One region of the Vibrio sp. JZG10 genome, then DNA from elsewhere that is predicted to be linked to it. Evidence: predicted binding sites of a transcription regulator. Region 1 holds the regulator's gene; each other region holds the start of a gene.
The links. Region 1 encodes CRP, which controls carbon source genes, mostly activating them, when cyclic AMP is high. Its sites were predicted from a motif close to TGTGANNNNNNTCACA; they were not measured.

Region 1 (7,886 bases):
ACTCGTTATCACACAACAAGAAATTGAAGAAGGCTTGGCGAAACTGGATAAAGCGATCGCGACTTTAGTTTAAGCGCGATATCAGTTTCAACGTCAACGCAGACACCCCCGTCAAGGATCTCTGATGGGGGAATTGTTCCTACAATATAGTTAGGATCTTCTTGCATCTGGAGGGAGTATTGATGCTAGTAGTTCGCCCTATCGCGATGTCGGATTATGACGCGCTGCACACTTGTGCGGTGGAGTCTGGTCACGGATTTACATCTCTACCGGTTAACGAAGAACTGTTAACCAATCGAATCAAACACTCAGAGTACAGCTTTGGTAAGCCAGATGTGGCAGAACCAGGTGATGAAGGCTACCTGATGGTCGGCTTTGACTCTGAAACGGGTGAGGTTGCGGGTACCACCGGAATCGAAGCATCTATCGGCTGGGATGTCCCATTTTACTCGTATCACATTAGTAAAGTGGTGCACTCGTCACCAAAGCTTGGCGTCAATAATGTCGTCAAACTGCTTACTTTTGGTAACAACTACACGGGTAACAGCGAAATTTGTACCTTGTTCTTGCGTGAGAAATTCCGCCAAGGTCTGAATGGTCGTCTCATGTCGAAGTGTCGTTTCCTCATGATGGCTGAGCACCCAGAGCGTTTCTCTGAAACGATCTTTGCGGAGATGCGTGGTGTTTCAGACGACGCAGGCAACTCGCCGTTCTGGCAATGGTTACAAGAGCATTTCTTCTCCATCGATTTCACGCTTGCGGATTACCTGACAGGTATCGGCAAGAAAGGCTTTATTGCTGACTTAATGCCGAAGCTGCCTATTTACATCAACCTGTTGAGTCCAGAAGCGCAAGCTGTCATTGGCCAAGTGCATGACAATACTCGCCCAGCATTAAAGCTGCTTGAGCGTGAAGGCTTCACTAACCGTGGTTACGTGGATATTTTCGATGCGGGTCCAACCGTTGAATGTGACTTACGCAATATTGAATCGGTACGTCACTCGTTCCGTGCGCAAGTGAAAATTGCACAACATAGCAGTACGCAAGACTTCTTGATGTGCAACTCATCGTTCGAAAACTTCCGCGCAGCAGTCACCAAAGCGGCGTATGACGCTGAAACACAAAGCGTCATGATCGCACCAGACGTTGCGGATGCACTTTTGGTTGAGGAAGGGGATTTTGTTCGCCTTCTTCCGCAGTAACAGACGACAGAATTTAAGGATAGAAACAATGACACATTGGATTGCAGGTGAATGGGTACAAGGTCAGGGTGAAGCATTTACGTCTCTGTCACCTTACAACCAAGAAGTGATCTGGCAAGGCAACGGTGCAACGGCAGAGCAGGTGAATCAAGCGGTATCTGCAGCGCGTGAAGCGTTTATTGACTGGAAAAAACGCCCATTTGCAGAGCGTGAAGCGATCGTGTTGGCTTTTGCTGAGAAAGTAAAAGAGAACAGCGAAAAAATCGCCGAAGTCATTGCCAAAGAAACTGGTAAGCCAATTTGGGAAACGCGCACTGAAGCAGCGGCAATGGCAGGTAAAATTGCAATCTCTATTCGTGCTTACCATGACCGCACCGGTGAAGCGAGCCGTGAAGCGGCGGGCAATCAAATTGTGTTGCGTCATCGCCCACTGGGCGTGATGGCGGTATTTGGGCCATATAACTTCCCTGGTCACCTACCAAATGGTCACATTGTGCCTGCGTTACTAGCGGGTAACACCGTTGTGTTCAAGCCATCCGAGCAAACGCCTTGGACTGGCGAGCTAGCTATGAAACTTTGGGAAGAAGCAGGTCTGCCGAAAGGCGTGATCAACCTTGTCCAAGGTGCGAAAGAAACCGGTATTGCGCTTGCTGATGCGAAAGGCATTGATGGCGTACTGTTCACGGGCAGCGCGAACACGGGGCATGTATTGCACCGTCAATTTGCGGGTCAACCAGACAAGATGTTAGCACTAGAAATGGGTGGTAATAACCCGATGGTGATCTCTGATAAATATGGTGATTTGGATGCCACGGTGTACACCATCATCCAGTCAGCGTTTATCAGTGCTGGTCAACGTTGTACGTGTGCTCGTCGTTTGTACGTGCCATTGGGTGAGAAAGGTGATGCGCTCATCACGAAACTGGTTGAAGCGACGAAGAATATTCGCGTAGACCAACCATTTGCAGAGCCTGCGCCATTTATGGGGCCGCAAATCTCCGTTGCCGCAGCCAAGTTCATTCTCGATGCACAAGCGAACCTTCAATCACTTGGTGGTGAAAGCTTGATTGAAGCTAAAGCAGGAGAGGCGGCGTTTGTTTCTCCGGGCATTATTGATGTAACGGACATTGCTGAGCTACCAGATGAAGAGTACTTCGGTCCACTTCTGCAAGTGGTGCGTTACGAAGGGCTAGAAAAAGCCGTAGAACTGGCGAACGACACGCGCTTTGGTCTCTCTGCTGGTTTAGTTTCAACTGACGACCAAGAATGGGAATACTTCGTTGACCATATTCGTGCAGGGATCGTGAACCGTAACCGCCAGCTCACAGGTGCAAGTGGTGATGCGCCATTTGGTGGCCCTGGTGCGTCAGGTAACCTACGTCCAAGCGCTTATTACGCAGCAGACTACTGTGCGTACCCGATGGCATCAATGGAAGGTCAAGAGACTATCTTGCCTGCAACATTAAGCCCAGGTGTGGCGCTATAAGTTTTAATAACAGAGTCGCAACCATGTATTGCGGCTCACCTTGCCGGCGAATCATTTAGGTATGGGTTGTAGTGATCGTTGGCAGAACACGGAAAGTGAGCAAAGACTCGGAAAAGCGTGTTGACTGACTGGCATTTACCGTCACAGGTTGATGGCTGCTCGTTCATTATTCTGGACAACTTTTCGTTGTGAACGAGCAGTCAACTTCCGCTTACCTTTTAACTCTACATCTCGTAACAAGGAGTCGTTATGACGCCCGATGTGTTATTTGAATCGCTATGGCAAGATTACATTCAACGTCTTTGCCCTTCTGCTGCGAAAGTACATCAGCTGCTTCAAGAAGATGAGCCTCTGATTAATGATCATATAGCTTTACGTACCTTCAATATTGCGCCTCTTGGTATCGAAACCTTAGCTAAACCATTTGTAGCCATTGGCTACCAGGCATGTGGTGACTACGTTTTCGAAAGTAAAAAGTTGGTTGCTAAACACTATGAGCACCCTGATCCGAAGCAACCTAAAGTCTTTATTAGTGAGCTAAAAGTTGAGGAGTGTTCACCTGAGCTGCAAGAGATTGTGAAAAAGCTGGTGGCACAAGTCGATGCAGGCAAGCTGAACGATAGCGCATTCTTACATGGTGGACGCTTGTGGGATTTAAGCTTTGCTGACTACCAAACGTTGGCTAAAGAAAGTGAGTATGCATCATGGTTGGCTGCGCATGGTTACGGCGCAAACCACTTCACGGTGAGCGTTAACCAGCTCAATGAATACGAAGAAGTGAAGCAAGTAAACGATCACTTACGTACGGCCGGATTTACCATTAATGAAAACGGCGGGGAAGTGAAGGGCACTCCTGAGGTGCTGCTAGAACAATCATCGACCATGGCGGATAAAGTGGCGGTTCGCTTTAGCGAAGGCACTGAAATTATCCCTGGTGGCTTTTACGAGTTTGCTAAGCGCTACCCGATGGAAAACGGTGAGCTGTACCCAGGTTTTGTGGCGGCTTCAGCGGACAAAATCTTTGAAAGTACGAATGGTTAACTTTTAGGGTTAACCTTTCGGCTAATCAACTTGCTCATTAGTCTTTTGTTGCTCTGAGCTCAATGTGGTTACAAGACAAATAAAAAGCCACCAATGTCGCCATTGGTGGCTTTTATAATTTTGTTCGCGTCACTCTGGTTTGAGATTAACGAGTACCGTAAACCACGATAGTTTTACCGTGCGCAGAGATTAAGTTCTGCTCTTCTAACATTTTCAAGATACGACCTACTGTCTCACGAGAACAGCCAACGATTTGACCGATTTCTTGACGAGTGATCTTGATTTGCATGCCGTCTGGGTGAGTCATTGCGTCTGGTTGTTTTGCAAGGTTCAGAAGCGTCTGAGCGATACGACCAGTTACGTCTAGGAACGCCAGGTCACCCACTTTTTGGCTAGTTACTTGAAGACGACGAGCCATCTGCGCAGAAAGGCGCATTAGGATGTCTGGGTTTACTTGGATAAGCTGACGGAATTTCTTGAAAGAAATTTCAGCAACTTCACAAGGAGATTTAGCACGAACCCAAGCTGTGCGCTCTTGGTCTTCCTCGAATAGACCAAGTTCACCAATAAAGTCTCCTTGGTTTAGGTAAGAAAGGATCATCTCCTTACCTTCTTCGTCTTTGATAAGAACCGCAACAGAACCTTTAACGATGTAGTACAAAGTTTCTGCCTTTTCGCCCGCGTGAATTAGCGTGCTCTTTGAAGGGTACTTATGAATATGACAGTGTGAAAGAAACCACTCTAATGTTGGGTCGGTTTGAGGTTTACCTAGAACCATAATATCTCACTTCCTCTGCAGGGTACGCTTGCGCTATCCATATTTTAGCTAAGCCTGAATTAGGCCTACTAGAATAAGAGCACTTTTTATATGCTGCAAGCTCTCTTGTGTTTCGGTAAGAAATAGTATCCTTTTTCGAAAACGATTTCTTGATTTTAATCGTGCCATGATTGAGATTTTGTAAGCAAAACTGTGCACATGATCACGGTATGAAAAGTAAACATCTTCGCAGGCAGGTTTTTAGCCAATTTTCCCTGTTTCGATGAGCTGTTGTAGGATAGGCCGAACTATGAGCTCCATTGCAAAGCTCATCTTACCGCCTGGTACGACAATCGTGTTGTGGCGTGACATGAATGAGCCATCAATCATAGCCAGGAGATATGGGAAGTCGACTTTCTTTATCCCACGCAAGCGAATAACGACAAAGCTCTCATCCAGGCTTGGGATACCTTTCGCGTTAAGTGGGTTAGAGGTATCGACCGTTGGGACGCGCTGAAAGTTAATATGAGTGCGAGAAAATTGTGGTGTGATGTAGTTAAGATAATCGTCCATCGAGCGCACGATAGAATCCATTACTGCTTCTCGTGAATGACCGCGGTCACGAGTATCACGCACAAACTTTTGGATCCACTCTAAGTTTACGATTGGTACCATACCAATCAAGAAATCCACATGTTGCGCGACATTAACATCGCCATCCACAACACCGCCGTGCAAGCCTTCATAGAAGAGAACGTCACTGTTCTCCGGTAAGTCCTGCCATGGTGTGAAGGTACCAGGCATTTGATTATAAGGTACGGCCTCGTCAAAGGTGTGTAGGTAGCGACGTACGCTGCCTGCGCCATCGTGACCATATTTACGGAAAAACTCTTCCAATCCTGGAAAGTCATTAGCTTGAGGGCCAAAGTAGCTAATGTGTCGACCTTGCTCGCGCGCTTTACGGATTTCTATATCCATTTCAGGGCGAGTAAAGCGATGGAAGCTGTCGCCTTCAACCCATGCGGGTTTAACGTTCATCATATTGAACATCTTACGGAAGGCTTCAGATGTAGTGGTCGTGCCGGCACCAGATGAACCAGTAACCGCAATAATTGGGTGTTTAGCTGACATGACAAACCTTGTCGAAAATTACTTACCTGTAATGTGCAGTAGGCTGCTACTGCACGGTCGATAACCCACTATAGCACGTAACAATGCCTTGTCATTGAGTGGGGTACGGTAAAATGTGAAGGTTCTAAAATTTTGTTTTTACCTGAATATCGACGGTTTCGTGCAGTTCAGAGAACACGATAACCGCTTCGCCTTTTTCTAATTGAGTTTTTACTTGATCCACTTTGTCTTGCAAAGAAACCTCGACGGTTCCGTAATCCGTGCCTTCACGTAAGACGAATTCACGAATTAAGTTTTCCAATGTTTCTGGCGCAATGTCTTGCCATGGAATGATCATAAATACCTCGAACTTTTATGATGAGCGGCTAGTTTACTGCTTTCGCTGCTTGGATACAGCAGAAAGGTAATCTGCGGCAATACTTTCGTAATACGCTGGCAGCGCTTCTTCCAACCAAAATTTCGGCTTGAGCGCTGAACCTGTAAGGAAACCAACATGCCCACCGTGCTCAAAGAGACGGTAATCAATATTATCTGGCAGAACAAATTTCGGGATCACATCGTCGGTCATGAATGGATCGTCTTTGGCGTGAATGATCAGTGTCGGTAGCGTGATCTGTTGTAATTTACTTAAGCCAGAACATTGATCGTAATAATCTTGTGCGTCTTTAAAACCGTGCAGTGGTGCCGTGATCAAATCATCGAATTCATACAATCGTGTGACACGTTTTATTGAGTTGTAGGACAAAGCGAGCTCGCCATGCAACAAGTGATGTTTTTGCAATGCGTTGCGTTTGAGCGAAGAGAGTAGGTAACGGCGATATACTTTCGAAAAGCCTTGTTCAATACGGTTCGCACACGCTGCTAGGTCCAAAGGCGCTGAGATAATGGTCGCCGCGTTCAAAATGGGGTGGTCTTTGTATTGGGCTAAATAATTCGCCAACATGTTACCGCCAAGAGAAATACCAACCGCAACTTTGGGGTTATCAGGAAAGCGTTGCTCAAGGTGCTCTAAGAAGTGGCGAGCGTCAGTCACTTCACCAGAATGATAGGCGCGAGCTTTCTTGTTTGGCTTACCGCTACAACCGCGGAAATGCATCATCACCGACAGCCATCCGGATTGAGCAAATGCATTCATTAGGCCATTGGCGTAAGGGCTATAGAAGCAGCCTTCTAGTCCATGAAATAAAACAAAAATCGGCTTTTTTTGCGCAGGTTCTTGGGTTGGGTCCTCGCTCCATGCGAGATCGAGAAAATCGCCATCGGATGTATCGAGGGTTTGCCAAATCGGCGTAAACAACGCTTTTTTGCGAATAAAGCGCGGTAAAAGCGTTTGAAGATGCGGGTTTTTGATCCCGGCGGCTGCGAAAAATTGTGTCATACCTAACTGCTCTTATGCGGTTCTTCGGTGTCAGTTGAAGAACTTATTAATATAATCCTTTATAAAGATTATAGGTATTCTACAGATTTATGGGCGTTTTGGTGGGTGAATGTTTGGCACCGGAATAGCAAAGGCCTGTTGCAAATGCTCACCACCAAGTTGACGACAGTATCTCAGCGTGAGTGGGGCGCCATCATTTTTGACCAGCGTGAGCGAGTTAATGCAGTTCACCAAATCCGCTTGTTGCTGCTTTTCTAGTTGCAGCTCAAACTGCAAGGTTTCACGATATAAAGCGTCATTGACTTGAGACTTAAGATGGCGACGTAAGTCGCGAAAAGAGTGCAGTAAGGTTTCGCTTCGGCCCAGACAGCTTTGTACCAGAGGCCAGTCTTTTTCTTGGAAAATGAGTTGCTGCTCATCGAGCCATCTGAGCAGCAGGAGTAGGTTCACGTTGCCGTGATAATTGTTCTGCAATGATAAACACGCTTCTTTCACTTCTCGCACACCATAAAACTGCAGACTGAACTGCCAAAGGTGTTCTAGGGTGAGTGTGTATTCAGCGTGTTGATTACTCATTGATTAAACTCTAGCTCCATCTGCTCCAGTTCTTCCTGAGCAGACATCCATTCCATTTCAATTTCTTCGAGCTCTGCCTTACTAGAAGCTTGAAGAGCCAGCACTTGGTTAAGTTTAGCTTTATTTTCGGCTTCATACAGTGAGTTATCTGCCAATTGTTCTTCAGCTTCGGCCAGTGCAGCACCTAACTTATCCATTTTATTTTCTAATTGTGTCAGCGTTTTGCGAATTGGCGCCGTCTGCTTACGAAATTCTGCATCGCGACGTTTCTGCTCTTTTTTCGCTGCCGCGCTGTTGGCGCTATCTTTGGCTGGC
Region 2 (7,886 bases), on a different contig from region 1:
AGGCATAGAGCATGGCACGCATCTTTCAACCGAAAAAGAAAACCCAACTCAATACTCGTCATCAAGCGGTGCAAGTGGAGCGTTTAGATCACCACGGCGCAGGTATTGCTTACCTAAAGAAAAAACCGCTGTTTATTGATGGCGCATTGCCGGGAGAAGAAGTCGTCACGCAGTTAGTGGAAGAAAAAAGTAAGTTTGCTCGCGGTAAACTGATTAAGATTCTCAAGCCGAGTGACACTCGCGTGGAGCCATTTTGTCCGCATTACCACGAGTGTGGTGGCTGCGATTTGCAACATCTAGATTATGACCAACAATTGACGTACAAACAGCAAACACTGCGTCAGCTGATGCGAAAATTTTCAGGCAATGATATCGAGCTTGATGCGCCATTATTAGGGGATTCACTGGCCTATCGTCGTCGTGCGCGAGTGAGCTTATTTGTCGATAAAAAAACACGTCAGCTACATTTTGGTTTCCGTAAAAAGCAGAGTAAGCAAATCGCGCAAGTGACCGATTGCCCAGTGCTGGCGCCGGAACTGAACGTTCTGCTTCCAGAGATTTATTCAGCACTAAAAGCGTTTAAAAAGCCGGAGCAATTGGGTCATGTAGAGCTGGTTCTTGGTGATAATGGGCCGTGTATTACGTTGCGTCACTTGAGTGCTCTGACAGCGAGTGAAACTCAATCTCTAACGGAGTTGGCAAAGCGTCATGGTGCTTCGTTGTACCTAATGCCAGCAACAGATCAGCTAAACCTTGTTGAAGGCGATATGCCTTTCTATCAAGAAGTTGGCGTGAAAATTCCTTTTGCGCCAAATAATTTTATTCAAGTGAACCAAGCCGTAAACAAAAAAATGGTCAAGCAAGCGGTTGAGTGGTTAGACCCGCAAAAGAGTGACCGAGTGTTAGATTTGTTCTGCGGCGTAGGCAACTTCAGTTTACCGATTGCGAAGTTAGCTAAGCACGTAGTTGGGGTTGAAGGTGTTGCAGAGATGGTCGAAAAAGCCACAAATAATGCATCCTTGAACCAAATCAATAATGCGCAATTTTATCACGCTAACCTTGAGCAAGATTTTGAAGGGCAGATCTGGACGGAAGAACAGTTTGATAAAGTGCTGTTAGACCCAGCACGCGCGGGGGCAAGTGGGATCATCGATCAAGTTTCTGAGCTTGGCGCACAGCGTGTAGTTTATGTTTCTTGTAATCCTGCTACCCTTGCTAGGGACAGCCAAAGCTTGATGGAGCAAGGCTATAAATTAACTAAATTAGGTATGTTGGACATGTTCCCTCATACCAGTCATCTAGAATCGATGGCATTGTTTGAAAAGTCCTAACTTTAGGACTTTGGCCCCTTATTTGTGGTGGGTGGTCATAAAGCCAGCGTTTACGCGCAGGTAAAAGAACTAACCTGGACGGTGTTAGTCAAACCACACGAATATAATAATTAGGATGATGAGATGGTTGCGGTAAGAAGCGCGCATTTAAACCAAGATGAACAGTTTGAACTCGAAAACTGGGTGGCTAGCCTGGGACAAGAGAAAAACACAGCCTCACGCTTAATCGAAGTATATCGAGATTGCCAGACGGTATTAGCCGATAACGAGCAAGCGGAACTGTTGTTGTGGCGTGGACGAGAAATGATCGAAATTTTGATCACCTTGTCTATGGATCAGGCCACCTTAGTGGCTGCACAACTGTTTCCTTTGGTTTCAAGTGGTGCTTTTAACAGAGAAATTCTGGAAGAGAAATACAGCAAAGAAATCATAAAATTAATCGATGGCGTTGAAGAAATGGCGGCTATTGGCCAACTCAATGTCAACATGGAAGGGAGTGCGGCGTCATCTCAGGTAGATAACGTACGCCGCATGCTGCTTGCCATGGTGGATGACTTCCGCTGCGTGGTTATCAAGCTTGCGGAGCGAATTTGTAACCTTATTGAAGTTAAAAAAGCGCCTGATGAAGTTCGACGTGCGGCGGCAAAAGAGTGTGCCAACATCTATGCGCCGCTAGCAAACCGATTAGGCATCGGTCAGCTGAAATGGGAAATTGAAGATTACGCTTTCCGCTACCAACAGCCGGAAACTTACAAACAAATTGCCAAGCAGCTTTCTGAGCGACGCATCGTTCGTGAACAGTATATCAAAGACTTTGTTGAAGACCTCACGCACGAAATGGAAGTGTCAGGTATTAACGCCGAAGTGAGTGGTCGACCTAAGCACATCTACAGCATTTGGCGAAAAATGCAGAAGAAGAGTTTGGCATTCGATGAGCTGTTTGATGTTCGAGCAGTACGTATCATCGCAGACAAACTGCAAGACTGTTACGCGGCTTTGGGTGTAGTTCACACCAAATACAAGCACCTACCGAGCGAGTTTGATGACTACGTTGCTAACCCTAAACCAAACGGTTATCAATCGATCCACACCGTAATTCTAGGGCCAGAAGGCAAAACCATCGAGATCCAGATTCGTACCAAGCAAATGCATGAAGAGTCGGAGCTGGGTGTTGCCGCGCACTGGAAATATAAAGAAGGGGCAAGCAGCCGAAGCGGTTATGATGAGAAGATCACGTGGCTGCGTAAGCTACTGGATTGGCAAGAAGAAATGTCAGATTCTGGCGAAATGCTTGATGAGCTACGTAGCCAAGTCTTTGATGACCGCGTCTATGCGTTTACGCCTCGTGGCGATGTTGTCGATTTACCTATGGGGGCAACGCCGCTAGATTTTGCCTACCATATTCACTCCGAAGTGGGACACCGTTGTATTGGCGCCAAAGTCGGAGGCCGCATAGTACCGTTTACTCATAAACTACATATGGGTGATCAGGTTGAGATTATCACTCAGAAAGAGCCTAACCCATCGCGAGACTGGTTAAACCCATCATTAGGCTTCGTTCATTCTGGCCGCGCGCGTGCCAAAATTAACGCCTGGTTCCGAAAGCAAAGCCGTGAGAAGAACCTCGAAGCGGGTCGTGAAATTCTTGAACATGAGTTAGCAAAAATTGGCGCAACGTTAAAAGATGCTGAGCATTACGCTCTCAAACGGTTTAACGTCAAAACACCAGATGAGCTTTACGTTGGTGTTGGTAGCGGTGATTTGCGTATCAACCAAATCATTAACCATATTAATGCGCTCGTTAACAAGCCAACGGCAGAAGAAGAAGACCAGCAAGCACTGGAAAAACTGCAAGAAGCAGAGCACAAATCACCAGCGCAAAGCCGACCGAAAAAAGACGCCGTCGTTGTAGAAGGCGTTGATAACCTAATGACGCACCTAGCGCGTTGCTGTCAGCCGATTCCAGGTGATGATATCTGTGGTTACATCACGCAAGGTCGCGGGATTTCAGTACACCGTAGTGACTGTGAACAGCTAGAAGAACTGCGCCATCACGCGCCAGAGCGCATCATCGATACTGTCTGGGGCAGCGGCTTCGTCGGGTCATACATCCTCACCGTCCGTGTTGAAGCGATGGAGCGAGGTGGTCTACTCAAAGACATTACGACACTGTTCGCCAACGAAAAGATCAAAGTGACCAGCATGAAGAACCGAGTCGATTACAGACGTCAACTTGCCATCATGGACTTTGATCTAGAAGTCACCAATATTGAAGTGCTTTCTCGTGTTTCGAAACGGGTAGAACAAATAAAGGATGTCATGACGGTGAAACGCCTCGGCTAACTTTCACGTCGTACTTGTCACTTTTACTGCGTTAACTGCGTTTTCTTGCTCCATCACATAGGCGAGCTATGCTCAGGAGTCGCGAAAACTTGTTGCCTTGTCAAAGTAACAATTACTTAGTGAAAGCTGCTGAGAAAATATAATGTAGAAGGTGAGTGGTTTTGGCTGCTCACCTTTTTCTTTAATAGAAAGGTTTAAAGGAACAAAAAATGAGTCATCCAATTGAACAATTAGAACAAATCATGGCGAAGTTGCGTGACCCAGAAAACGGTTGCCCTTGGGACTTAAAACAAACCTTTGACACCATCGTTCCGCACACCATCGAAGAAACTTACGAAGTGGTGGACGCGATTCAAAATCGAGACTGGACCAATCTAAAAGAAGAGCTAGGGGATTTGTTGTTTCAGGTGATTTTTTACAGTCAGCTAGCGAAAGAGCAAGGGCTGTTCGAATTTTCGGATGTTGTCGAAACTGTGAATGAAAAACTGACTCGCCGTCATCCGCATGTTTTTTCAGATGTTGAGTTTGAATCGGATGAGGAAATCAACGCCAACTGGGAAGCGGAAAAAGCAAAAGAAAAAGCGCAGGTGGGCAAAGCGGAAGAAAGTATCCTAGACTCAATACCAAACTCTTTGCCAGCACTTTCTCGTGCTACAAAGATACAGAAAAAATGTGCGAAATATGGATTTGACTGGGACTCTCTTGGCCCGGTCGTCGATAAGGTGCGAGAAGAAATTGATGAAGTCATGGAAGAAGCACTACAAGTTCAGCCAGATGAAGAAAAAGTGGAGTTGGAACTCGGCGATTTGCTATTTGCGACCGTCAATTTGGCACGCCATCTTGATAAAAATCCAGAAGTCGCACTAGGGAAAGCAAACTTAAAGTTTGCGAGACGTTTTAAGCAAGTTGAAGGAAAGGTCCAGCAGTCAGGCAAAGCGCTTACAGATTGTTCTTTATCAGAGCTCGACGATTTCTGGGATGAAGTAAAGCGAGAAGAGTCTAGATAGGGGAAAATAAGCGGAATATACAATATGAGGCCAGTTTGCCTCTTAACACGAAAACGGACTTTGGTTTGTCTTTGCTCACTTTGATTTGAAGCAAAAAATAAAAAATTACGGTGTGATAGATTTCACGTTGTGGCGGTAAGGAGCTTCTGGTATATTTATCTCCCGTCCAGAAGCACTCCATTTCCCTCATTCAACCAATTTCAGGTTAAACATGACGACAAATTACATTTTTGTTACTGGCGGGGTTGTATCCTCTCTAGGTAAAGGTATTGCAGCAGCATCTCTTGCGGCTATTCTAGAAGCTCGTGGTCTTAAAGTGACTATGATGAAGCTTGACCCTTACATCAACGTTGACCCGGGCACAATGAGCCCTACTCAGCACGGTGAAGTGTTCGTTACAGAAGATGGCGCAGAGACTGACCTTGACCTTGGTCACTACGAGCGTTTCATCCGTACCAAGATGACCAAGCGTAACAACTTTACTGCAGGTCGTGTTTATGCCGACGTACTTCGTAAAGAACGTCGTGGTGACTACCTAGGCGCAACTATTCAAGTTATCCCTCACATCACTAACGCGATCAAAGACCGTGTAATCGCTGGCTCTGAAGGCCATGATGTGGCTATCGTTGAAGTTGGCGGTACCGTTGGTGATATCGAATCACTACCATTTATGGAAGCGATTCGTCAGCTAGCCGTTGAACTAGGCCGTGAGCGCGCAATGTTCATGCACCTAACACTTGTTCCTTACCTAGCGGCAGCGGGCGAAGTGAAAACTAAGCCAACTCAACACTCTGTAAAAGAACTTCTATCTATCGGTATTCAGCCAGATATCCTAGTTTGCCGTAGCGACCGCGTTATTCCAGCGAATGAACGTAAGAAAATCGCACTATTCTGTAATGTTCCAGAAAAAGCAGTAATTTCAATGAAGGACGTAGATTCTATCTACAAGATTCCTCAATTGATCAAGTCTCAAGGTCTAGATGATCTTGTGTGTGCTCGCTTTGGCATCACAGCTCCTGAAGCTGATCTTTCTGAGTGGGAACAGGTTATTTACGAAGAAGCAAATCCTACTGGTGAAGTAACCATCGGTATGGTTGGTAAATACACTGAATTGCCAGATGCATACAAGTCTGTGAACGAAGCGCTTAAACACGCTGGCTTGAAAAACCGTCTAAGTGTCACAATTAAGTATGTAGACTCACAAGATATCGAAACAAAAGGCGTTGAGCTGCTAGAAGGCTTAGACGCGATCCTAGTTCCAGGTGGCTTCGGCGATCGTGGTATTGAAGGCAAGATCCGTGCGGCTCAATATGCACGCGAAAACAATGTGCCTTACCTAGGTATTTGTTTGGGTATGCAAGTTGCACTAATTGAATACGCGCGTAACGTTGCGGGTATGGAAGGTGCACATTCAACAGAATTTAACAAAGAGACTAAGTACCCTGTGGTAGGTTTGATCACAGAGTGGGTAGACGAGTCAGGTAACGTAGAAGAGCGTACTGAAAAGTCTGACCTAGGTGGTACGATGCGTCTTGGTTCACAGCTATGTCACCTAGAGAAAGGGACGAAAGCTCGTGAACTGTACGGTAGCGCGACGATCCATGAACGTCACCGTCACCGTTACGAAGTGAATAATGTGCTTCGTCCGCAAATCGAAAAAGCAGGTCTGAAAGTTTCTGGCCTATCAGCGGACAAGAAGTTAGTGGAAATGATTGAGAACCCAGCTCACCCATGGTTTGTAGCGGCTCAGTTCCACCCAGAATTCACATCGACTCCTCGCGATGGCCACCCATTGTTTGCAGGTTTCGTTAAGGCTGCGGGCCAAAACGCACGCGGCGAATTCGAGAAGTAAAAGGATACGGGCGGCGGCGAAGGTTGTGCTGCTGCCCTTTAAAATTGACATTTATATTTGAAACGAGAGGAAACATTAATGTCTAAGATCGTTAAAGTTCTAGGTCGTGAAATCATCGACTCACGTGGTAACCCAACTGTAGAAGCTGAAGTACACCTAGAAGGCGGTTTCGTAGGTATGGCGGCAGCTCCATCTGGCGCATCTACTGGTTCTCGCGAAGCTCTTGAGCTACGTGACGGTGACAAAGCACGTTTCCTAGGTAAAGGTGTTCTTAAAGCAGTTGAAGCTGTAAACGGCCCAATCGCTGAAGCTCTAGTTGGCAAAGACGCTAAAGACCAAGCTGCAATCGACGCAGTAATGATCGAACTAGACGGCACTGAAAACAAATCTAAATTCGGTGCTAACGCTATCCTAGCTGTTTCTCTAGCAAACGCTAAAGCTGCTGCTGCAGCTAAAGGCATGCCTCTATACGAGCACATCGCTGAACTAAACGGTACAGCTGGTCAGTTCTCTATGCCTCTACCAATGATGAACATCATCAACGGTGGTGAGCACGCAGACAACAACGTTGACATCCAAGAGTTCATGATCCAACCAGTTGGTGCTAAGACTCTTAAAGAAGGTCTACGTATCGGTGCAGAAGTATTCCACAACCTAGCTAAAGTTCTTAAGTCTAAAGGCTACAGCACTGCAGTTGGTGACGAAGGTGGTTTCGCTCCTAACCTTAAATCTAACGCTGAAGCTCTAGAAGTTATCGCAGAAGCTGTTGCAGCTGCTGGTTACGAACTAGGTAAAGACGTTACTCTAGCTATGGACTGTGCAGCATCTGAGTTCTTCGACAAAGAAGCTGGCATCTACAACATGAAAGGCGAAGGTAAAACTTTCACTTCTGAAGAGTTCAACCACTACCTAGCTGAGCTAGCTAACCAATTCCCAATCGTTTCTATCGAAGACGGTCTAGACGAGTCTGACTGGGATGGCTTCAAGCACCAAACTGAACTACTAGGTGACAAGCTTCAACTAGTAGGTGACGACCTATTCGTTACTAACACTAAGATCCTTGCTGAAGGTATCGAGAAAGGCGTAGCTAACTCTATCCTTATCAAGTTCAACCAAATCGGTTCTCTAACTGAGACTCTAGCTGCAATCAAGATGGCTAAAGACGCAGGTTACACAGCAGTAATCTCTCACCGTTCTGGCGAAACTGAAGATGCAACTATCGCTGATCTAGCGGTAGGTACTGCTGCAGGTCAAATCAAAACTGGTTCTATGAGCCGTTCTGACCGTGTTGCTAAGTACAACCAACTAATCCGTATCGAGGAAGCTCTAGGTGAGCGCGCTCCTTTCAACGGT
Region 3 (7,886 bases), on a different contig from region 1:
CGGAATACTTTAAGAAAATCTGGCCTGTACTGACCTTCGCGTTTACATCTCGTAGCTCAGCAGCAACGATCCCACTAAACGTAGAAGCGCAAATCACCAAGCTTAACGTTCCACCAGCAATTGCAAACCTATCAGCATCGTTTGGTGCCACTATCGGCCAAAACGGATGTGCAGGTATCTATCCTGCAATGCTGGCAGTGATGGTAGCTCCGACAATGGGCATCAACCCACTGGATCTACACTTTATCCTGTCATTGATTGCGATTATCACCATCAGTTCATTTGGTATCGCTGGTGTGGGTGGCGGCGCGACGTTTGCAGCATTGATTGTTCTTCCTGCAATGGGCTTGCCTGTCACCATCGCGGCGCTGCTTATCTCTATTGAACCATTGATCGATATGGCACGTACCGCACTGAACGTTTCAGGATCAATGACTGCGGGTACAATTGCTAGCCGAGTGCTGAAGTCACCAGAAAGTGAAGCAACATTGGAAGAAACACGAGCATAGAACTCAAATTCTTTCCAAAGCGATAAAACGTAAAGTATCAAGCCGATGGTTCGCCATCGGCTTTTTCATTTTCAAAAATTCAACTTGCATCTTTCGTTGCTAGTCAAGGCGTTGAATGGTCTAATACTGTCATCGGTTTTGTAAACGGTAAGCAGAATGCACCAAGATAATCAGCCCACTTTTTTCTTCTTTGATTATGAGACATGGGGAACAAACCCCGCGAAAGATCGCCCAAGCCAGTTCGCTGGTGTCCGCACAGATGAAAACTTCAATATCATCGGCGAACCTTTAGTCATGTACTGCCAGCCACCTGCTGATTATCTTCCGTCTCCTGAAGCTGCGCTTATTACTGGTATTACTCCGCAAAAAACGGTTCAAGAAGGCCTTTCTGAGCCTGAGTTTATCGCTAAGATTCACGCTGAACTCGCGAAACCAAATACAACCAGTTTAGGCTACAACAGCATTCGCTTTGATGACGAAGTGACCCGTTATACTTGTTATCGTAACTTTATCGACCCATACGCATGGAGTTGGCAAAACGGTAACTCGCGTTGGGATTTACTCGATGTATTACGCGCGTGCCACGCCCTTCGCCCAGAAGGCGTAGAGTGGCCAGAAAACGAAGATGGCTTCACTAGTTTTAAATTAGAGCACTTGTCTGTTGCTAACGGCATAGAACATAGTAACGCGCACGATGCGATGGCAGACGTGATTGCGACTATCGAAATGGCGAAAAAAGTCAAAGCAGCGCAACCAAAATTGTTTGACTACTTCTTTTCTATGCGCCAAAAGCGCAAGCTCAATGAATTAGTCGACATCGTCAACATGACGCCGTTGATGCACGTTTCAGGCATGCTAGGGCGCGAATGCCAGTACACTAGCTGGATTGTGCCTGTTGCTTGGCACCCAACCAATAATAACGCCGTTATCACTATCGATTTAGCGAAAGACCCTCAGCCTATTCTAGAGCTATCCGCAGAAGAGCTACACGAAAGACTCTACACTAAGCGAGAAGATCTTGGTGAATTGCTACCAGTGCCTGTTAAGTTAGTTCATTTAAACAAATGCCCTATTCTCGCCCCTGCAAAAACGTTAACGGCTGAAAATGCGGAGTCTATTGGCATTGATCGCCAGCAATGTCTCGCTAATCTCGCTTTGTTGCGCCAACATCCTGAAATTAGAGAAAAGTTGATTAGCCTCTTTTCAGTCGAGCGTAAATTCGATAAAAGTGATGACGTCGATACGCAACTTTACGACGGATTCTTCTCTCCGGCCGATCGCGCAGCCATGGATATCATTCGAGAAACCGACCCGAACAATCTTGCCGCATTGGACATTGAATTTGATGACAAGCGCATTAAACCTCTATTGTTCCGCTATCGTGCGCGTAACTTCCCAGGCACATTAGACGAGCAAGAACAGAGACGCTGGGCATTACACTGTCGAGAAGTGTTTGAAAGCCAAATTGAAGAGTACATGCTGAATTTAGAAAACTTAGTTCACGAACATGAAAGTGACGAAAAGAAGATTGCGATATTAAAATCCGTGTACCGTTATGTAGAGAGCTTAGCTTCTTAACTCCTCCCAATACAAGCGCACCTTATGGTGTGCTTGTTGTTTATATACTGTCAAAATGATTAAAGAACGATTCTTACAACTGATCCAACTGCTCATTTCAATCTTCCTCATCATGGGAGCACTTGGCATCGGAATTACCATTCAAAAGTTCACTGGCGTTTCCGTCCCAGGAAGTGTCATCGGTATGCTCGTACTGTTTTTCTCCATGACTCTTGGGCTTGTAAAGGTCGATTGGGTCAAACCGGGCGCCACGCTATTTATCCGCTACATGATTTTGTTGTTCGTTCCTATTAGCGTGGGATTAATGCAACATTTCGATATGTTACTCGCTAATGCCCTCCCTATCATTGCTAGCGCAGTTGGAGGCTCACTCATTGTACTGGTCAGCCTCGCTTGGCTGCTGGACTACTTGCTAAAGGAGAAGCACTGATATGTGGTTAGTTGTTACCATTGCGGTTTTTCTTGTCGCGCGCCAAATCGCAATCAAAGTGAATAATCCTCTAGCAAATCCTTTGCTAATCAGTATTGCAGTGCTCATTCCTTTGCTTACTTACTTAAATGTACCGTTTGAAACGTATTATGCGGATAACGAAGGGATCAGTTTTTTACTTCAACCAGCCGTAGTTGCTCTGGCTTACCCGTTATATGAACAACTACCACAGATTAAAGCAAACTGGCGAATCATCACTTTTGCTTGCACAGTAGGCAGTGTGATGTCGATGATGACAACCACCTTGATCGCAGTCGCTTTCAAAGCGGATATCAGTTTAATCGCAAGTCTAGTGGGTAAATCCGTCACTACGCCAATAGCAATGGAAATTTCGAGTCACCTCGGTGGTGAAGCTGCCGTTGCGGCGATCTTGGTTCTGATTGTTGGTTTATTGGGCGCGATTTTGGCATACCCAATTTACAACTTAATTGGAATTAAACACCCGATTGCACGTGGCCTAACAATGGGTACCGTGTCTCATGCCTTAGGCACCGCGACATGTGCAGAGAAACAGCCCATTGATGCCGCGTTCTCATCACTCGCATTGGTTTTATGCGGCATCATCACTTCTATTTTGGCTCCAAGCTTTTTTGCTTTGGCTGTCTGGCTATATCAATAGTTAAGCGCTCTCGGTCTGCCCTCCTTCCGGCAGGCCGTGGCCTTCCCGTTTCTTCCTTATCCCTTCCAAAATTCTGTATTACCTCATCTAACAACCCGTTCTAGTAAGATCGTTAAGGTACTCTGACGAGATACACACTAATAACTTCAACATTCAGTGCAATATTACTGACTCAACGTTGCTTAGATATCTAGGAATAACGTTGTGTGGACATGTAGGCATCGTAATTAACATATCCCAGCGTCTTGGTCATATGAATATATACTGATATGGTTAATTGTGAGACGGAGATAACGCTTCACGTCAGTGCAATCGAATACATGTGTGAGCTCACTCTAATTATGTAACAGAATTACCAATTGCATTATTTATCGTGATCTAACGCACGGAACATTTCTATCCTTCACATAGAATAACTGTCCATGCAATAACAAGGATTCAACATGAAAAGTCGCATTGAACAGGCGCTAGCAGGCGCTCCCGAAGCACTTTCCAAACAACTTGCTCCTATCATCCAAGCTGATGATTTTGATGCTACGCTTTCAGTTCAACAGTTTGAGCAGTTGCTTTCAGCTACCGGTCTATCAGATAAAGAGCTTCGTGTTGCTCTACTTCCTTTTGCCGCAGCATATTCCTATGCTCCTCTTTCTGAATTTTATGTCGGTGCTATCGTTCGTGGTCTCTCAGGTCGCCTTTACTTCGGTGCCAACATGGAATTCTTTGGTGTTCAGTTAGGTCAAACAGTTCACGCTGAGCAGTCTGCAATTAGCCACGCTTGGATGAAAGGTGAACGTGGTATTAAAGATATCACTATTAACTTCAGCCCATGTGGTCACTGCCGTCAGTTCATGAACGAGTTATCTACCGCAAACGAGCTTAAAATCCAGCTCCCAGAACGCGAAGAAAAGTCACTGCATGAATACCTACCTGAAGCCTTTGGACCAAACGATCTCGGTATCGAATCCGGCTTAATGGCAGAAGTAAAGCATCAGTTCTCATGCGATGATGAAGACACTCTAATTCAAAGCGCTGTTGAAGCGATGAACATGAGCCACTCACCATATACCAACAACCTGAGTGGCTTAGCATTAGAAATGGCTAGCGGCCGTGTATTCCAAGGTGCTTATGCGGAAAATGCAGCATTTAACCCTAGCTTGCCGCCATTACAAGTTGCGCTGATCCAAGTACTACTTGCGGGTGAAACCTTTGACAATATCAAAGCCGCTGCTCTGGTAGAAAACTCAGAAGGCAAGATCAGTCATTTGGCTGATACGCAATCAACGTTAGAAGCGTTAAATCCAGATATTCCACTTAGTTTTGTCAACGTATAAGCGACAATTTCAGTATAAAAAGCTCTACGGCATGTAGAGCTTTTTTATTGCCTAAAAACCAAAGGCAAACGTTTGCTTTGCCATGAAACTTCAGTATGATCTCCTGCAATTTCTGTCTCACCACTCTATTTTGTAAGGGAACACTATGTTTGGCACTGCAACCAGCGCAAATGCTACCCGTGTATTACTTTTAGGCTCTGGCGAACTCGGTAAAGAAGTCGCAATTGAATGTCAGAGACTTGGTTTAGAAGTGATTGCTTGTGATCGCTATGCTAATGCTCCAGCGATGCAAGTTGCTCACCGTAGTTACGTCATCGATATGTTAGATGGAAGCGCCTTAGAAGAAGTTATTACAAAGGAACAACCTACTTACGTCCTACCTGAAATCGAAGCTATCGCAACCGACAAACTGGTAGAGCTTGAAGAAAAAGGGCTGAATGTTGTTCCAACCGCTAAGGCAACCAAGCTAACAATGAATCGTGAAGGTATCCGACGTTTGGCTGCAGAAGAACTAGAACTGACAACATCACCTTATCGTTTTGCAGATACTTTTGAAGACTTCAAAGCCGCGGTTGAGCATGTAGGCATCCCGTGCGTAGTAAAGCCAGTTATGAGTTCTTCAGGTAAAGGGCAAAGTGTCATCAAGACCGAAGACGACGTAGCAAAAGCATGGGATTACGCACAGGAAGGCGGACGTACGGGTGCAGGTCGCGTGATCGTGGAAGGTTTTATCGACTTCGATTACGAAATCACTTTATTGACCGTAAGAGCCGTTGACGGTGTTCACTTCTGTGCTCCAATTGGCCATCGTCAGGAAGATGGCGACTACCGCGAATCATGGCAACCGCAAGCCATGTCAGAAAACGCAGTAAAAGCAGCAGAATACACGGCAGAGAAAGTAGTCAACGCACTCGGTGGCTACGGCATCTTTGGTGTAGAGTTATTTGTTAAAGGCGATAAGGTCATTTTCAATGAGGTCTCTCCTCGCCCACACGATACAGGCATGGTCACTATGATTTCTCAGGAAATGTCAGAGTTTGCTCTCCACGTACGTGCATTTACCGGAATGCCGATTAATAATATCGTACAATATGGCCCATCTGCGTCGGCCGTTATTCTTGGTCAAGGGACTTCCACAAACATTCGCTTTGACAACCTAACCAAAGCCTTAGCTCAACCTCAAACGCAAGTTCGTCTATTCGGCAAGCCAGAAATCGATGGTCGCCGTCGTTTAGGTGTTGTCCTTACGCGACGAAAAACCACCGAAGAGGCCGTTCAAGGTGCTATTGAAAGTGCATCAAAAGTGAATATTACTTATTAAACGAGCTCCAATCCTACAAAAAACAGCGCAGCTCTAATTGCTGCGCTATTTCGTGTTCCAAACCGAGAAAAACCTATTCACTCTCGATTAAGTACACTTCTTCAGAGAAGCGCCTTAAGCCTTTTTTAGCAATTTTAGGATGGTTTTCATCAGCTTCATCTACGTTCAAGCAGGTAACTTTGTAACCTGAAAATAACTGCTCAATCTCTTCAACTGGCACGCTAAATGGAGGCCCCGCCATCTCTTCTTGAGGATAGTTGAGTGTAACAAGCAAAATACGACCGCCTGGATTCAAAAGTTGCTTGAGGCGCTCTACATACTCCTCTCGCATATCTTGCGGTAAAGCAACCAACGCGGCGCGATCATAAATGATATCGGCTTGAGATACTGGAGCAGTGAAAAAGTCCCCAGTATAAATAGAAAGCTCATCAAATTGATAAAGCTCGTGCATACCATTAACAGGCGTCACGGTTGGCGTATAAAAATGTTCAGCAAAAAAGGCACGAACAGCGATATGGCTCAGCTCAACACCTTCAACTGAATCATGCTTCATCGCCAACCAAATCAAGTCTTCTGACTTTCCACACAAAGGCACTAACACTTTGTCTTCACGCTTTGGGTTTGTGTGTTGCCAATATGCAGGTAATAGCGGGTTTACATCTTCCAAGTGAAATCCGATTTGATTACTGGCCCATTTATTATGCCAAAACTCTTGGTCTCTCATTTTACTTTCTACTTGTCGGCTGATTTTCATTTTGAGAAGTAAGACTAACGATTTTTTTCAATTTGTCTATGCCGTTCATCTTTGGTTAATACAGCGGTGATAGGATGTAAACGTTCTTATAGGAACCACGCCTTTATCTGATAAACAGAATAAAGAAAAGAGAAATGGTGATCTAACGCACGATTCCACTTCAAGACAAAACTGAAACCTTGGAATCTTTCGTAATGACCCCATTAATAAGTTAGTACCTGATTTGCCGAACTTAGCGACCTTTATGTTCCCTATTTTCTAAGTACAAGCAAGTTAAGGAGAGTGAATGAGCTTATTTCTTCGTACTACAGCATTGATGCTTTTGGTACTTAGCCGTGCACCGGCATTTGCCGCACTTCCAATTACCCCAGCGCCGAGTGGCGATCAAAATCGTTCAACAAGCCAAAACGAAGTTTGTTCGAAACTCTTTAAACATAGCCTTAGCGGCTTGTATGGTATTCAGTCAATCGACGCAACTCCAACTCAGCCATACACTGACTTCGACATTCTTTACAGCAAAGCTCACCAAGCACAATTTGAGCTTGAAACTATCTGTAAAAGTACCGCACTTCTTAATGATGCTCAGCCATACTTCGCAGGCGTAAAGTCCAAACAACGAGCAGAAGAAAAAATAGCTTTGGAGTTAGATGGAAAAGTCGAACGCATTACTGACCTAGCCCGTGCCACGATTGTTGCTGAAGACGTCGCGAGCTTAGTCTCCATTTATGAAACCTTAGAGCGTGAAACAACAATTGTTAAAGTAAAAAATCGCTTCAAAAAACCTGGTCCTTCAGGCTATAGAGACTTGAACTTACTCGTTCGTTTACCAAAGACAAATCTAGTTGCGGAAGTTCAACTGCACTTAAAAGCCATCGCAGATGTGAAAAGCGGTCCTGAACACGACCTATACGAAAAAATCCAGAAACTAGAACGCCAAGCGATGATGGAGAAACGCGAACTAAGCGAACTAGAACTCGCTTCTATTCGCAACATGCGTGCACAGTCTAAAAACTTGTACCAACAAGCATGGCAACCATACTTAACAACGCACCTAGAAGCAGCGTAATCCATATCATTAAGATATACTCAAAAACAGAAAAACCACCGCATTGCGGTGGTTTTCGTTTATATGCGACACAAGTTTTACGCAAAAAAAAGACCACGCCTTAGCGTGATCCATTTATTCGGCTTACTGTACTTTCTTCAGGTTTTCTACACGAGCTTTTAACTTCTGACCCGGGCGAAAAGTCACTACACGTCGAGCAGTAATTGGAATATCTTCAC

Region 2: ACWYVB_RS12460 (CTP synthase) is a predicted target of CRP. The motif match lies at 4,793-4,808, and genes of this name have one in related genera.
Region 3: cdd (cytidine deaminase) is a predicted target of CRP. The motif match lies at 3,520-3,535, and genes of this name have one in related genera.

What each region holds. Positions count from the first base shown of each region.
Region 1 covers NZ_JBSUGE010000030.1:13,748-21,633, reverse strand. The annotation lists gene ACWYVB_RS22405 (aspartate aminotransferase family protein) at 1-73, shown strand, start outside; gene astA (arginine N-succinyltransferase) at 183-1,202, shown strand; gene astD (succinylglutamate-semialdehyde dehydrogenase) at 1,231-2,688, shown strand; gene ACWYVB_RS22390 (DUF1338 domain-containing protein) at 2,938-3,729, shown strand; gene crp (cAMP-activated global transcriptional regulator CRP) at 3,875-4,507, opposite strand; gene ACWYVB_RS22380 (phosphoribulokinase) at 4,748-5,617, opposite strand; gene ACWYVB_RS22375 (YheU family protein) at 5,742-5,954, opposite strand; gene ACWYVB_RS22370 (hydrolase) at 5,988-6,995, opposite strand; gene ACWYVB_RS22365 (TIGR02444 family protein) at 7,083-7,571, opposite strand; gene ACWYVB_RS22360 (ABC transporter ATP-binding protein) at 7,568-7,886, opposite strand, start outside.
Region 2 covers NZ_JBSUGE010000010.1:17,012-24,897, reverse strand. The annotation lists gene rlmD (23S rRNA (uracil(1939)-C(5))-methyltransferase RlmD) at 12-1,331, shown strand; gene relA (GTP diphosphokinase) at 1,455-3,674, shown strand; gene mazG (nucleoside triphosphate pyrophosphohydrolase) at 3,884-4,681, shown strand; gene ACWYVB_RS12460 (CTP synthase) at 4,893-6,533, shown strand; gene eno (phosphopyruvate hydratase) at 6,612-7,886, shown strand, end outside.
Region 3 covers NZ_JBSUGE010000001.1:295,463-303,348, forward strand. The annotation lists gene ACWYVB_RS01380 (L-cystine transporter) at 1-509, shown strand, start outside; gene sbcB (exodeoxyribonuclease I) at 666-2,087, shown strand; gene ACWYVB_RS01390 (CidA/LrgA family protein) at 2,143-2,517, shown strand; gene ACWYVB_RS01395 (LrgB family protein) at 2,519-3,196, shown strand; gene cdd (cytidine deaminase) at 3,640-4,527, shown strand; gene purT (formate-dependent phosphoribosylglycinamide formyltransferase) at 4,673-5,848, shown strand; gene ACWYVB_RS01410 (thiopurine S-methyltransferase) at 5,922-6,572, opposite strand; gene ACWYVB_RS01415 (RelA/SpoT domain-containing protein) at 6,889-7,668, shown strand; gene ihfA (integration host factor subunit alpha) at 7,792-7,886, opposite strand, start outside.